Regions from separate parts of the Paenibacillus sp. FSL K6-2393 genome, predicted to be linked through region 1. Evidence: riboswitches for the same ligand, from Rfam matches in the RefSeq annotation. Region 1 holds a riboswitch; each other region holds the start of a gene.
What was found. Region 1 has a riboswitch for thiamine pyrophosphate ahead of MHI14_RS26615 (ABC transporter ATP-binding protein). Riboswitches for the same ligand answer to the same signal wherever they lie in the genome.

Region 1 (4,217 bases):
TTTTGGTAGTGTACAAGTCTGGGCTTGTACTGGAAGTTCGCCAGAGGTGCACCTCTGCCCAAATCACAACCTAATCCTACCAAATAAGGAAGGTAACTAGAATAATCATTAGATCAGATATATCATGACATCGCACAATCCCTGTCATATCGGCATTTTTTGCATACCAGGTCCCTCAAGCAATATGCTGATATCAACCTCAGGTATGCTCATTTGTAACGTTTGTATCCCTAACTTTAATCCCCGATAACAAAGAAAGACCACTACATTTATCTCCAAATGTGTGATCTTGAATGTCTTCTGGCTTGCTGATATAAGATATCAGGCTCCGAATCTCTGACGATAACCGCACTTTCGACACAACTCTTCCACAGCTTCCCGCCTGGAGAAGCCATATACCAGATTGTTCGCTCGCTCACCCTCAATAATCTCCGAGAATGACTTCTCGTGCACGTTACCCAGGTTAATTACACCCTCGCCATCGAGACAGCATGGAACCACCGTTCCATCCACAAGCACAGCTGCCTGACCACGCAATGCATGGCAGAAGCCTTTGCCATCATCTTCAGGTGCATCCAGACTTGGCCACTGGAACTCGTGGTCCTGATTCAGGTATACATTTGGGGCAATTTTGACCCCGCTGCCTGGAACCACTTTTTCCTCAATGCGGAAGTCCAGATTGAACTCACGTTCCAGCACTTCAAGGGTCTCCCGATTTCGATTCATCTGAGCATTCGTGAAGTTATCCTGCGTCAGATTCCACAGTCGGAAAGAGATGATGACATTGTGCTTAACGGCCTCATGTACAAAGGACAAAATATGACGCAGATATCCGTCACGGTCGGTTGAACCTTCATGCCCATCGAAGCTGTGCAGGGAGAAATTCATCTGCCGCAGCGCCGGTTTGCCAAGCAATTTATGCTGAGTCTTGGGCAGCAGTGTACCATTCGTTGTAATGTTCACCTTGAGTCCCTTCTCATGTGCGGAATCAAGCAACAGATCTATTTTGGGATGCAACAAGGGTTCGCCTTTGACATGTAGATAAATATGATTGGTGTGTGGTTTAACTTGTTCCAGTATATTGTTGAAGACTTCAGGGTCAATGAATCCTTTGGCACGCTGCGTCTGCGGACAGAAGCTGCAAGCCAGATTGCAGATACTCGTGATCTCAATATATACTTTTTTGAACGTTTTCAACTCGGGTCCCCATTCTGCCTAGGAGGGAGAACATCCCACCTGCATTTTGTGATCCGGCCAATACGGGCCATCCCTATTATATCGGGTTCATGAGCCGAGGTAAATTGTTCAGTTATCATGCTGCCTCTTTACAGTTCATGTTCAAGTGATATATGCTGAACACACAACTGCATATCTTGAACTTTTGCACTAGGGGAGCCTTGCGGCTGAGACGAATATGACTATTCGGACCCTTTGAACCTGATCTGGATCATACCAGCGGAGGGAAGTGGAGCGGCCTTTTAGTAAGCGGAATTTTTTCATGTATGTGAAGATAAATTGCGGATTTAACTTACAGACCCACTCATTTCTCCGGAAATGGGTGGGTCTTTTTTGTTCTTTTGCAGAGTACAGGATGCCGTTGTTATTCCAGCAGTCTGACATCAAGGGGGTGAGGATCAGATGAGAAACCATGTAACCATTGAGAACGTTAGCTTCGCTTTTCCTGAAAAAAAGGATTCACCCGTGCTCGCCAATGTGTCGCTTCAGGTCCAACAAGGAGAATTTGTCTCGCTCATTGGCTCCAGCGGATCAGGTAAAAGCACGCTTTTCAAGCTGCTCGCAGGCTTGCATGAGCCTACCGTCGGCACCATCGATATTGCTGATGTACCGCAAGGACAACGGCTCGGACGAGTCGCCTATATGCCGCAGAAAGACCTGCTGTTATCCTGGCGTACCGTCATGGAGAACTGCATGCTGCCTGCCGAGCTGGCACCAGGCCGACAGGACAAGGACAAACTACGAGCCGATATCATCGCAGGATTGGCAAGGTTCGGCTTGTCCGGTTATGAGCAGGCCTATCCAGATGAGTTATCCGGCGGCATGCGGCAGCGGGTGGCATTGCTGCGTACCTTGCTTACAGGCGGGCAGCTCATGTTGCTGGATGAACCCTTCGGTGCACTCGACGCCTTAACCAAACGACAAATGCATCGCTGGTTATTGGAGCTGTGGGAGGGCTTTGGCCAAACCGTGCTGTTCATTACACATGACATCGAAGAAGCCCTGCTGTTAAGTGACCGTATCATTCTGTTAACTCCAGGGGGGCAAGGCCAGCAGTTGCGGGAGATGACGGTTCCCTTACCACGCCCAAGGCATTCGGACATGATCTACGAACTGGCTCTCGTGCAGATGAGGCAACAACTGGAGGAACAATTGCATGCAAATTGATAGAGCTGAGGTTAGCGTTTGGACGTGGTGTTCAAAGTGGCTCTCGAGGTCGTTTTCCCAATATGGTTTGTTTATTATGCTCATGTTCTTATCACTGGCGATCTGGGAAGTGATTGTGCGTATGGAATGGGTGCCCTCCTTCATCATTCCAGCACCCACGGCCATCATAGGCTCACTGGTCGAGCATCGTCATCTGCTGTTGACCATCCATCTGCCTGCAACCTTTATGGAGGTTGCCGTAGGTTTTGGATTATCCATAGTGACCGGAATTACGCTAGCGACAGGCATGCATATGAACCGATCGATTGAAAAGGCCTTGTATCCCTTCATCGTGATCAGTCAGACCATACCGCTGATTGCCCTGTCCCCCGTATTTATCCTGTGGTTTGGTTACACGTTGTGGAGCAAAGTCGCGGTGGTATTCTTAATCGCATTCTTCCCCATTGTGGTCAGTACCTACGATGGACTCCGCCAAGGCGATCCAGAGCAGCGTGAACTGCTGCTCACCATGGGCGCCAGCAAGTGGGATATTTTTTGCAAACTCCAGGTTCCGCTGGCACTTCCCTCTTTTTTCTCGGGGTTAAAGATGTCTGTGGTGTACTGCGTGGTTGGGGCAACGATTGGCGAATGGCTCGGTGGCAGCAAAGGTCTCGGATACTTCAGCCGCCGCATGTCCAGCAACATGAACACGGATGCGATGTTTGCTGCTATTGTGCTGTTATCCTTACTTGGGATCGTTTTGTTTGTACTGATTGCCTGGCTGGAGAAACGGTTTAGCATACGGCGTCATCGTCATGGAGGCAAAAGAAAAGTTGGATAATACTTAGACAGAAATTAGAGGTAAATACAGGAGTTACAATCTTCAAAACATACCTTATGCACAATTTCAGCAGCATCTTCAATCAGTTCATTGTCACATTGTCCGTTAACATGCTGCTGTCCATTTTCTACAAACCAAAACGATGAAATGAGGAACTTCATTTATGAATAACAAAGGTATATACTCCCTGCTTCCCATCATGCTCATTAGCCTTTTGCTGATCGTTAGCGGATGCAGCACCACGAATACTAGCAAAAACACGCCAACAACAGACTCTGCAACCAATGCACAACAGACAGACATGTCTGCAACCGAGCCAACATCAGACGCCAAAGATAAACTGTCCATCATGCTCGACTGGTACCCGAATGCAGTACACTCCTTCATCTACGTTGCTCAGGAAAAAGGATACTTTGCAGATCAAGGTCTCGATGTCGAAATTCAGATGCCTGCGGATACCAATGATTCACTCAAACTTGTTGCTGCTGGAAAAATTGATTTGGCTCTAAGCTACCAGCCCCAAATTTTGCTCGCTCGTGGTGAGAACATTCCTGTACGTTCCATTGCTGCTGTTGTTCGCCACCCACTTGTGCATCTGTTGACCGAAGCAAATGGCAACGTGAGCTCACCCAAAGGTCTTGAAGGGAAAACTGTCGGTTATTCTTCGATTCCGCTGTATGAAGCGATGGTTCGTACGATGATTAGCAAGGATGGCGGCAACCCCGACAACATGAATTTGGTCGACGTTGGGTTCGATCTGATTCCTTCGCTGGCTTCCGGACAGGCGGATGCAATTATGGGTGGTTTTATTAACCATGAGCAACTGATTCTGGAGAAAGAAGGACATGCCATGAAATCCATTAACCCCGTCGATTATGGTGTGCCTGATTATTATGAATTGGTTCTGACCGCGAGTGAAGCTGGCATTGAAGCAAAAAAAGACCAACTTACCCGGTTCGTCAAAGCGATCCAGGAAGGACAGAAATATGTAACG
Region 2 (4,217 bases), 3.1 Mb from region 1:
ATGATACTCACGGGTTAAAATATGCTTGTTCAGCTCTACAACTACAGTCTTGACTTGCAGATCAAAAGATTTAAGCAGTTTATCCACACGATTCAATCTGTCTTCAATCTCCATCCGTTGACCATTAACGATGATATTCACTGCACCACTCCCTTTCTGTTCAATCGCTCCGGACTCAGCGCCTCAATTCCGAGTTCTTCTGAGCTTTTGCCAGCGAGCAACTCAGCGATAAGCCTGCCTGTTATCGCACTAAGCAAGATACCGTTGCGGTAATGCCCAAAGGCGGCGAACAGCCCTGGTATACTCTTGCAAGCACCTATATAAGGCAGTCCATCTGGAGTTGCCGGTCTTACGCCTGCCCACGCTCGCATAAATTGTGCTTCTTTCATCCCAGGTACCCAGTGGGTAGCCGCTGTTAGCAGCTTCTGGACACCCTGTACAGAAACGTTAAGATCCGTTCTGCCTGGCAGACTGGTTGCCCCGAGCCAAACTTCGCCATTGGCTTTGGGAACAATATAGATATCCTCTGCATACACCGTTCTGTCAGGTCTGTACCCTGCATGTTCATCTGAGAACTGAACGGCGGCTATTTCTCCTTTTACCGACCACACAGGCATGCTCAGATTCACATGTCTCATTAACTCTTCACTCTGTAATCCAGCCGCTATAATGACATGTTTGCATCTCATCTCACCGATCGATGTGGTGATTCCCTGCACGCCAAGTTCGTTTGCTTGCACACGTATATCCTGTATGTCCTCCATAACCCGTGCTCCCAATGCTTGAGCGGATTCAGCATATGCCTTCGTTAGATGGACTGGAAGAATCTCACTCTCGTAAGGTCTGTAGTAGGCTCCATACGTATCTCTGTTAAGCCATGATGCCTCCTGTTGCACAACGGAACGATCCCACCATACCTCATCAGCAGAAGCAGACAACGCAGACTTCCGATTGTCCTTATAACTACTTAATTCACTGTATGAACGAAAAGGAGTTAGGAATCCCTGGCGTTGCAGGCCAGTCTCTACCTCACTGAGTGTAGCCATTAGCACCTGTTGCTCGATAAGTAACTGTCTACTCTGTCTGGCAAGCTTAGCCATCAAAGGATGAGCAAAATCCTCACTGTCTGCCGCCAGCATTCCAGCCGCCGCGCAAGAAGTGCCTCCTGCAATCGCCGAACGCTCCAGCAACAGCACATCCTGTCCACGGGAAGCAAGCTCATAAGCGATAGCACAACCAACAACGCCTCCACCTACAATAATCGTTTCTGCATGAAACTTATCTGGTTTATCAATAACGATCTCTTTCATCCTCTCATCTCCTTGATTCAGGGACTCAGACTTTCTGTAGCAACGATAGCCTGCCTTAATAATGCAGCCGCCCGATCCGGTGACTCGCTCGCCCATACATTCGAGATCACGGCGACTCCCTGTGCCCCTGCAGAGCGAATAGCGTGAATGTTTCCCGGTCCGATACCCCCAATCGCCATGACAGGAATGGAGACACGCCTGCACACTTCAGCAAGAGCATGTAATCCTCTGGGGTCAAGATCAGGCTTACTGTTGGTTGAGTAGACATGCCCGAAGAAAAGATAATCGGCTCCCCGTTCTTCAGCGATTTTTGCCTCATCGATTGAATGAACAGATACACCCAGACGAAGGCGCTGCACATTGCTTATAACAGCAGGGTTATAATTTCGTATCGCATCTTGCCCCCAATGTACACCGCCATAAATGTCATTCTGTGGAGGCAGTTCTGAACTATTGATAACAATGCGGCAAGATGGAATGCCAACGCTACGCAGACTTTGAGCCCAACCGATCTTGTCTTGCCATGTGAGTTGTTTTTCTCGTATTTGAATATAGTCCACCAAAGGCCAAACGTCCTTTGCAGCTTTTACAAAAGCTGCCTGATCCCCTGCACCCGTAGATACAACATGCAATTCAAATGATTCTTGAACATGTTCATGAGAAATTACCGTACTGTTCATCTCCTTCCAAACTTGAATGCTATGAAAACACAAAAAAGCCACTCCCGTAGGGGAGTGGCTGCGTATTAATTATAGAACCAGATGACTGACTGATACATACAGTTCATTTCGTGCAATAAAGCTATAGACCTTATAGCCATAACGTTATACACGCAACTGCATGTTTCAATTCGTTAAGCAGACGGTTGAAATCCTTAAGAGTTGCCGTTTGCTCACGTCATTCACTGAAACGCGCTCGCCACTTCCCTACGCTGGTATGATCCAGATCAGGTGCAAAGGGTCCGGAATCGCATTCTTCCATCTCAGCCGCATCGTGCGGCCCCCCTAGTGTTCATATGAAGTTGTAGCCTATGTTACCATAGACGGATTTTTTTGTCACCGTCATTTCTGTTAAACATTGTCTTAGATCATCTAGTTTTTCTCAGACCACTCTTCGACATTCCATGTTTTGGTGACCCAACCCTCGTAGAAATCAGGTTCATGAGATACCAGTAACACCGTTCCCTTGAATTCTTGCAAAGCACGCTGCAACTCCGCTTTGGCTGTGACATCGAGATGGTTTGTCGGCTCATCGAATAAAATCCAGTTGCTTTCACGCATCAAGAGTTTGCATAAACGAACCTTGGCTTGCTCTCCACCACTCAGCATGTTAAGCGGACGGGTAATGTGCTCATTTTTCAACCCGCAGCGAGCGAGATGACCCCGGACCTCATTCTGGGTCAAATGTGAAAACTCATTCCAGACATCCTCAATCGGCGTGATATTCCCAGCACGAACTTCCTGCTCAAAATAGGCCGTTTCGAGATAATCTCCCAAAAAGGTCTTTCCACTGAGTGGAGATATTTTGCCCAGGATGGTTTTCAACAGCGTCGATTTACCCACACCATTACAACCTACGATGGCAATTTTCTCACCACGTTCGATTGTCATTGTCATCTTAGGCAGCAAAGGATACGTATATCCAATTTCAAAATCAATGCCCTCAAAGACCGTTTTGCTGCTCGCGCGGGCATCCTTGAATTTGAACGTTGGTTTGGCTGCTTCATCTGGACGATCAATACGTTCAATTCTGTCCAGCTGTTTCTCACGGCTCTTCGCTCGACCTGAAGTTGAAGCACGTGCCTTGTTACGCTGAATGAAATCTTCCTGCTTCTTGATGTACTCTTGCTGCTTCTCATATGCATCAATATGCTGGGCTTTATTCATATCAGCCATCTCGAGGAACTTGTTATAGTTCGCTGCATATCTCGTTAATTTGGCAAATTCCAAATGATAAATGACATTTACGACTTCATTCATGAATTCCGTGTCATGGGAGATTAAGAGAAACGCGTGCGGGTAGTCCTTCAGGTAACGTGACAGCCATTCAATGTGCTCTACATCCAGATAGTTGGTCGGCTCATCCAGCAAAAGAGCTGTAGGTTTCTCTAGCAGAAGCTTGGCAAGAAGCACCTTGGTACGTTGTCCACCACTTAGAGCTGCGACATCCCGATCAAGACCAATTGCGGACAAACCAAGACCATTGGCCATCTCTTCCACTTTTACGTCAATCAGATAAAAATCGCCCTGTTCCAGTTGTTCCTGAATATTGCCCATCTCTTCCAGCAACTGCTCGAGCTTATCTGGATCTGCATCTGCCATCTGGTCCGTAATATTCATCATTTCTTTTTCCAATTCAAGCAACGGAAGGAATGCATCCTTAAGCACGTCACGAATGGTTTTGCCTGGGGTAAGCTTCGTGTGCTGATCCAGATATCCATAACGGACCTTAGGTGTCCATTCCACTTTTCCACTATCTTTAAGCAATTTACCGGTAAGGATGTTCATTAATGTGGATTTACCCACACCATTGGCACCAACAAGTCCTACGCGCTCTCCGGCAAGTAAACGAAATGATACATTTTTAAATAACGTGCGATCTCCAAAATTGTGACTTACGTTCTCTACTGACAATAAACTCATAAGATGAGGTTGCTCCTATCTATTAGACATTACTTTTGTTATTGTTCCGAAACCCTATTCTAGCACAGGTCCCGTCTTTTCTGAAAGTAATGTAAACAGTTCAAGAACCTCTTACATGATTTTGTCATACAGGCTACCCTAACGATTAGAGCATTTATATTCGAAATAGCCTTGCGCAGCTGCTTGTCTTGCGTCTGTGAACACCTCTTCAGCACGGTAACCATTACCACATGTGGAGGGGTAATAGTACCTGATACCCGTTAAA
Region 3 (4,217 bases), on a different contig from region 1:
CGCTCTTTTATTCGTTATCGCAGGAATTCTGTATAAAATATGGACCACACATAGTCACAAAGCTAATTCTGATAAAGGCTGAGTACGGTTAAGAATACATACATGACATAACACTAAAAAAAGCCGTTCTTCTCTGCAATGACAGAGAGAAACGGCTTTATCTCTATTTCAGACTGCCCAGCTTGCGCTGTACCGGCGCTTAGGACCGTGTCCGATATTCCTCGGCCTTTTCCTGCATGCCCGCTGCTACAGCCTCATTCTCGGACAATCCTTTATCCGCGGCAAAGGCACGAATGTCCTGCGTGATGCGCATGCTACAGAACTTCGGTCCGCACATGGAGCAGAAATGAGCTTCTTTGGCTCCTTCTGCTGGCAGCGTCTCATCATGGTAGGACAGCGCACGTTCAGGGTCCAGTGACAGGTTAAACTGGTCACGCCAGCGGAACTCGAAGCGTGCCTTGGACAATGCATCATCCCGGCGTTGAGCACGTGGATGGCCTTTTGCCAGATCGGCGGCGTGGGCTGCAATCTTGTAGGCGATGACCCCTTCCCGCACATCATCCTTGTTGGGCAGGCCCAAATGTTCTTTTGGTGTAACATAACAGAGCATGGACGTGCCGAACCAGCCAATCATGGCCGCACCAATGGCGGATGTGATGTGGTCGTATCCCGGAGCAATGTCGGTCGTCAGCGGCCCCAGCGTATAGAACGGTGCCTCTTTACATATCTCCATCTGCAAGTCCACATTCTCTTTGATCTTATGCATCGGCACGTGACCCGGCCCTTCGATCATCACCTGCACATCATGCTTCCATGCGATCTGCGTCAGTTCCCCGAGCGTAGCCAGTTCCGCCATCTGAGCTTCGTCATTGGCATCGTAGATACTGCCTGGACGAAGTCCATCTCCCAACGAAAACGCCACATCATACCTTTTCATAATCTCGCAGATTTCTTCAAAATGGGTGTACAAAAAATTCTCCTGATGATGCGCAAGGCACCATGCTGCCATAATGGACCCACCGCGAGACACAATGCCTGTCATCCGCTTGGCGGTCATGGGGATATAACGCAGCAGTACACCTGCGTGGATCGTAAAGTAGTCCACTCCCTGCTCTGCCTGCTCAATGAGCGTATCACGGTACAACTCCCAGGTCAGCGCTTCCGCTTCGCCATTCACCTTCTCCAGCGCCTGATACAGCGGCACCGTACCAATCGGCACAGGTGAATTGCGGATAATCCACTCCCGGGTGGTATGAATGTTTTTGCCTGTGGACAGATCCATCACCGTATCCGATCCCCAACGTACCGCCCAGGTCATCTTCTCCACCTCTTCCTCGATGGAGGAAGATACGGCAGAGTTACCTATGTTGGCATTGATCTTCACGTGAAAATGACGACCGATCAACATCGGTTCACTCTCCGGGTGATTGATGTTGGATGGCAGAATCGCACGTCCACTCGCCAGCTCCTGCCTTACAAATTCCGGTTCTACGCCCTCACGAATGGCGGCAAACTCCATCTCTGCCGTAATGACTCCCTGCCTCGCATAATGCATCTGAGTCACACAGCGTCCTGTCTGTGCTCGCAGCGGTTTGCTACGCAATCCAGGGTACTCTTCGGCGCCGGCTCTCTTCCCTCCGGGCTTTAGTCCGTTATCCTCCGGTTTAACCGTACGGCCCTGATAAGCTTCGACATCACCACGCTCTGTGATCCAACGGGTACGCAAGGCTGGCAGACCTGCACGGATATCGGCATGAAATCCGGGATCGGTCATCGGCCCGCTCGTATCGTAGACACGTAGCGGTTCGTTATGCTCCACCCCTTGGGGAGTATTCGTGTCATGAAGGGCTATCTCACGCTCAGGTACAGCAATGTCCGGCCGTGAGCCCTGAATGTAGACTTTGCGGCTGCCCGGAAAGGGCTGAATCCGTCCGGCCACTCCTGTTTCTTTTTCCACCTGCTGACCGTTATGTTCCTGCTCCATCGCTTGTTGTCCCGTTTGATTTCCTGTACTCATGTTCGCTTGTCTCCTCCTCAGTGTTCATCGCTTGTTTGGTTGGTATCGTCATTAGCTTACTTACGTACCTGTCCCAAATCATGCGCAATGCAGAGAAGAAAGAGCGATCCTACGCCAGACCAGGGGAGACACTTTTCATGTACAGTTAACAACAGACGGGGGCTGCCACAGATCATGAATCTATGGTGACTTCTCTCTCATCATACAAGCCCACTTTCGCAGGTTATTGAAAAAAGAAGTCAATGGAGTACGCGCTATATCGCCCGTTCACTGTATATAAAAAGCCGGTCCCCGAAGGAACCGACTTTTATGTCCATCACCAATAATGCACCTTCAATCAGCTCCTTAACGGAGACTACAAGGGTCACATCATGAGGTGGTTGAGGTCATATCGCCGATTACTTCCCTACGCTGGTATGATCCAGATCAGGTGCAAAGGGTCCGGAATCTCATGCGATTCCGTCTCAGTCCGGACAATTCGGACTCCCCCAGTAACGTTAGTAAGTTGCGGCTTACATAAGCCGCCGTTCATATTCAATGAAGCTGGCCCCGTAGGGCCGTCCATTACAGAGTAGCGCAACCGGAACATAAAAACAACCTTTATATTCCAAATGATCAAACTCCATTGGAGAAAAAAACTTACATAAACATCAGGATAACATGAGCCCCATCTGCGTAGCAGCATCCTTCAATACAGGTGCGTATTCATGCAATGTCTCCTGCGAGAGTCGACTGACAGGCCCTGAGACCGAGAGCGCAGCTGCAATATTGCCTCTGCGATCCATAATCGGTACAGATACCGCGGCAGCTCCCGGCTCACGTTCCTCATAACTCGTCGCATATCCGTTATCCCGGATATCTCCCATTTGCGCCAAATACACCGCCGGATCAATAAACACCGGCCATTCCGGGCCGTTCATCAGTTCTTCACGATCCTCGTCCGTGGCAAACGCCATCAAAACTTTGCTGGAAGCGCCCACAGACAGCGGGAGTCTAACACCAACGGGGGCGACTCGGCGAATCGCCTGATCACTTTGCACAGCCTGAATCCGTATCCGTTCACTCCCATCACGCAGGTACAGACTCACGGTCTCCCCCAATCGATCTCTCAGTCGCTCCATCGCAGGCAACAGCAGAATAGCAGGATCGTCACTGCGGGACATATGAGCTGACAGCTCCCAGATTCGGATGCCAAGTCGGTACTTCTCTGTTGCTGCATCACGGATCACGAACCCTCGATCCTCCAGCGTAGCCATCAAACGGTGCACTGTACTTTTGTGCAAGCCGATCTGGCTGGCAATTTCGGTGAGTCCCAGATCACTGCGTGTGGTAAAACATAATAATATATCCAGCGCCCGTTCCACAGCCCGGACGGTTAACTTGCGATCTTCCATGGCATAATGCCCTCCTCATGTTTCATCACATGAAACTTGGTTACATAAATTATATGAGAAACGGTCTCATCTGTAAACCAAAAAGAGCCAAAATCGAAATAGGCCAACCTGTAAATTTTTCCTTTTTATAAGACTTAATCCCCTGTAATTTACACACTAAGGTAATGTTACCCATATATCTTAAGAACTATATAACAATTGCGTAACAAATGCCCTCAATCAATTGACTTTGACTATACTGGAACATACGATAAAGATATATTACATTAAGACATCGCTCTGAAGCAGGCTCTGAAATCGACGCAATTCTCTTTTCATGTCGTTGTTATCTTCAACTGAACTTCAAAGGAGGGGCATTCATGTATCCAACATCCCAGAGCGAAGCCCCGCTGCAAACAAAAGTGTCCGATCTGCCCTCTTCCCTATCACCGAGGCTGATTCGGTTCAAACATATTATCGTAGCGTTGCTGCTCTCCGTTGTATTTTTTCTACTGTTTTGTTTTATCGCACTGCATGGTTATATCGCATGGGTATTATCCAATCCAACGGTAGCGCCTGTCTTCTCCAATCCGATGCAAGCCAAGAACATGAAGTATGAAGACATCACGTTCCCGGCAGCAGATGGCAGCCGCACGATGCAGGGATGGTATATACCTGCTGATAATGCTGCAAGCAAAACGATTATTTTCAGTCACGGCTATGGTGCCAATCGTGAAGAAACATGGGTACCTATGTATGACCTGGCACACTATGCCCATCAACTTGGGTTCAACGTGGTCATGTTCGATTATGGCTTCGCCTCACAG

Region 2: linked by a shared signal. The riboswitch ahead of MHI14_RS12975 (thiamine phosphate synthase) and the one ahead of MHI14_RS26615 (ABC transporter ATP-binding protein) in region 1 are both predicted to bind thiamine pyrophosphate.
Region 3: linked by a shared signal. The riboswitch ahead of thiC (phosphomethylpyrimidine synthase ThiC) and the one ahead of MHI14_RS26615 (ABC transporter ATP-binding protein) in region 1 are both predicted to bind thiamine pyrophosphate.

What each region holds. Positions count from the first base shown of each region.
Region 1 is NZ_JBBOCU010000001.1:6,001,427-6,005,643, forward strand. It holds gene MHI14_RS26610 (radical SAM/SPASM domain-containing protein) at 322-1,197, opposite strand; TPP riboswitch at 1,379-1,481, shown strand; gene MHI14_RS26615 (ABC transporter ATP-binding protein) at 1,639-2,403, shown strand; gene MHI14_RS26620 (ABC transporter permease) at 2,393-3,223, shown strand; gene MHI14_RS26625 (ABC transporter substrate-binding protein) at 3,387-4,217, shown strand, end outside.
Region 2 is NZ_JBBOCU010000001.1:2,931,659-2,935,875, reverse strand. It holds gene thiS (sulfur carrier protein ThiS) at 1-141, opposite strand, end outside; gene thiO (glycine oxidase ThiO) at 138-1,310, opposite strand; gene MHI14_RS12975 (thiamine phosphate synthase) at 1,328-1,990, opposite strand; TPP riboswitch at 2,217-2,326, opposite strand; gene MHI14_RS12970 (ABC-F family ATP-binding cassette domain-containing protein) at 2,402-3,952, opposite strand; gene MHI14_RS12965 (hypothetical protein) at 4,091-4,217, opposite strand, start outside.
Region 3 is NZ_JBBOCU010000002.1:719,826-724,042, reverse strand. It holds gene thiC (phosphomethylpyrimidine synthase ThiC) at 200-1,984, opposite strand; TPP riboswitch at 2,404-2,517, opposite strand; gene MHI14_RS30430 (IclR family transcriptional regulator) at 2,668-3,411, opposite strand; gene MHI14_RS30425 (alpha/beta hydrolase) at 3,771-4,217, shown strand, end outside.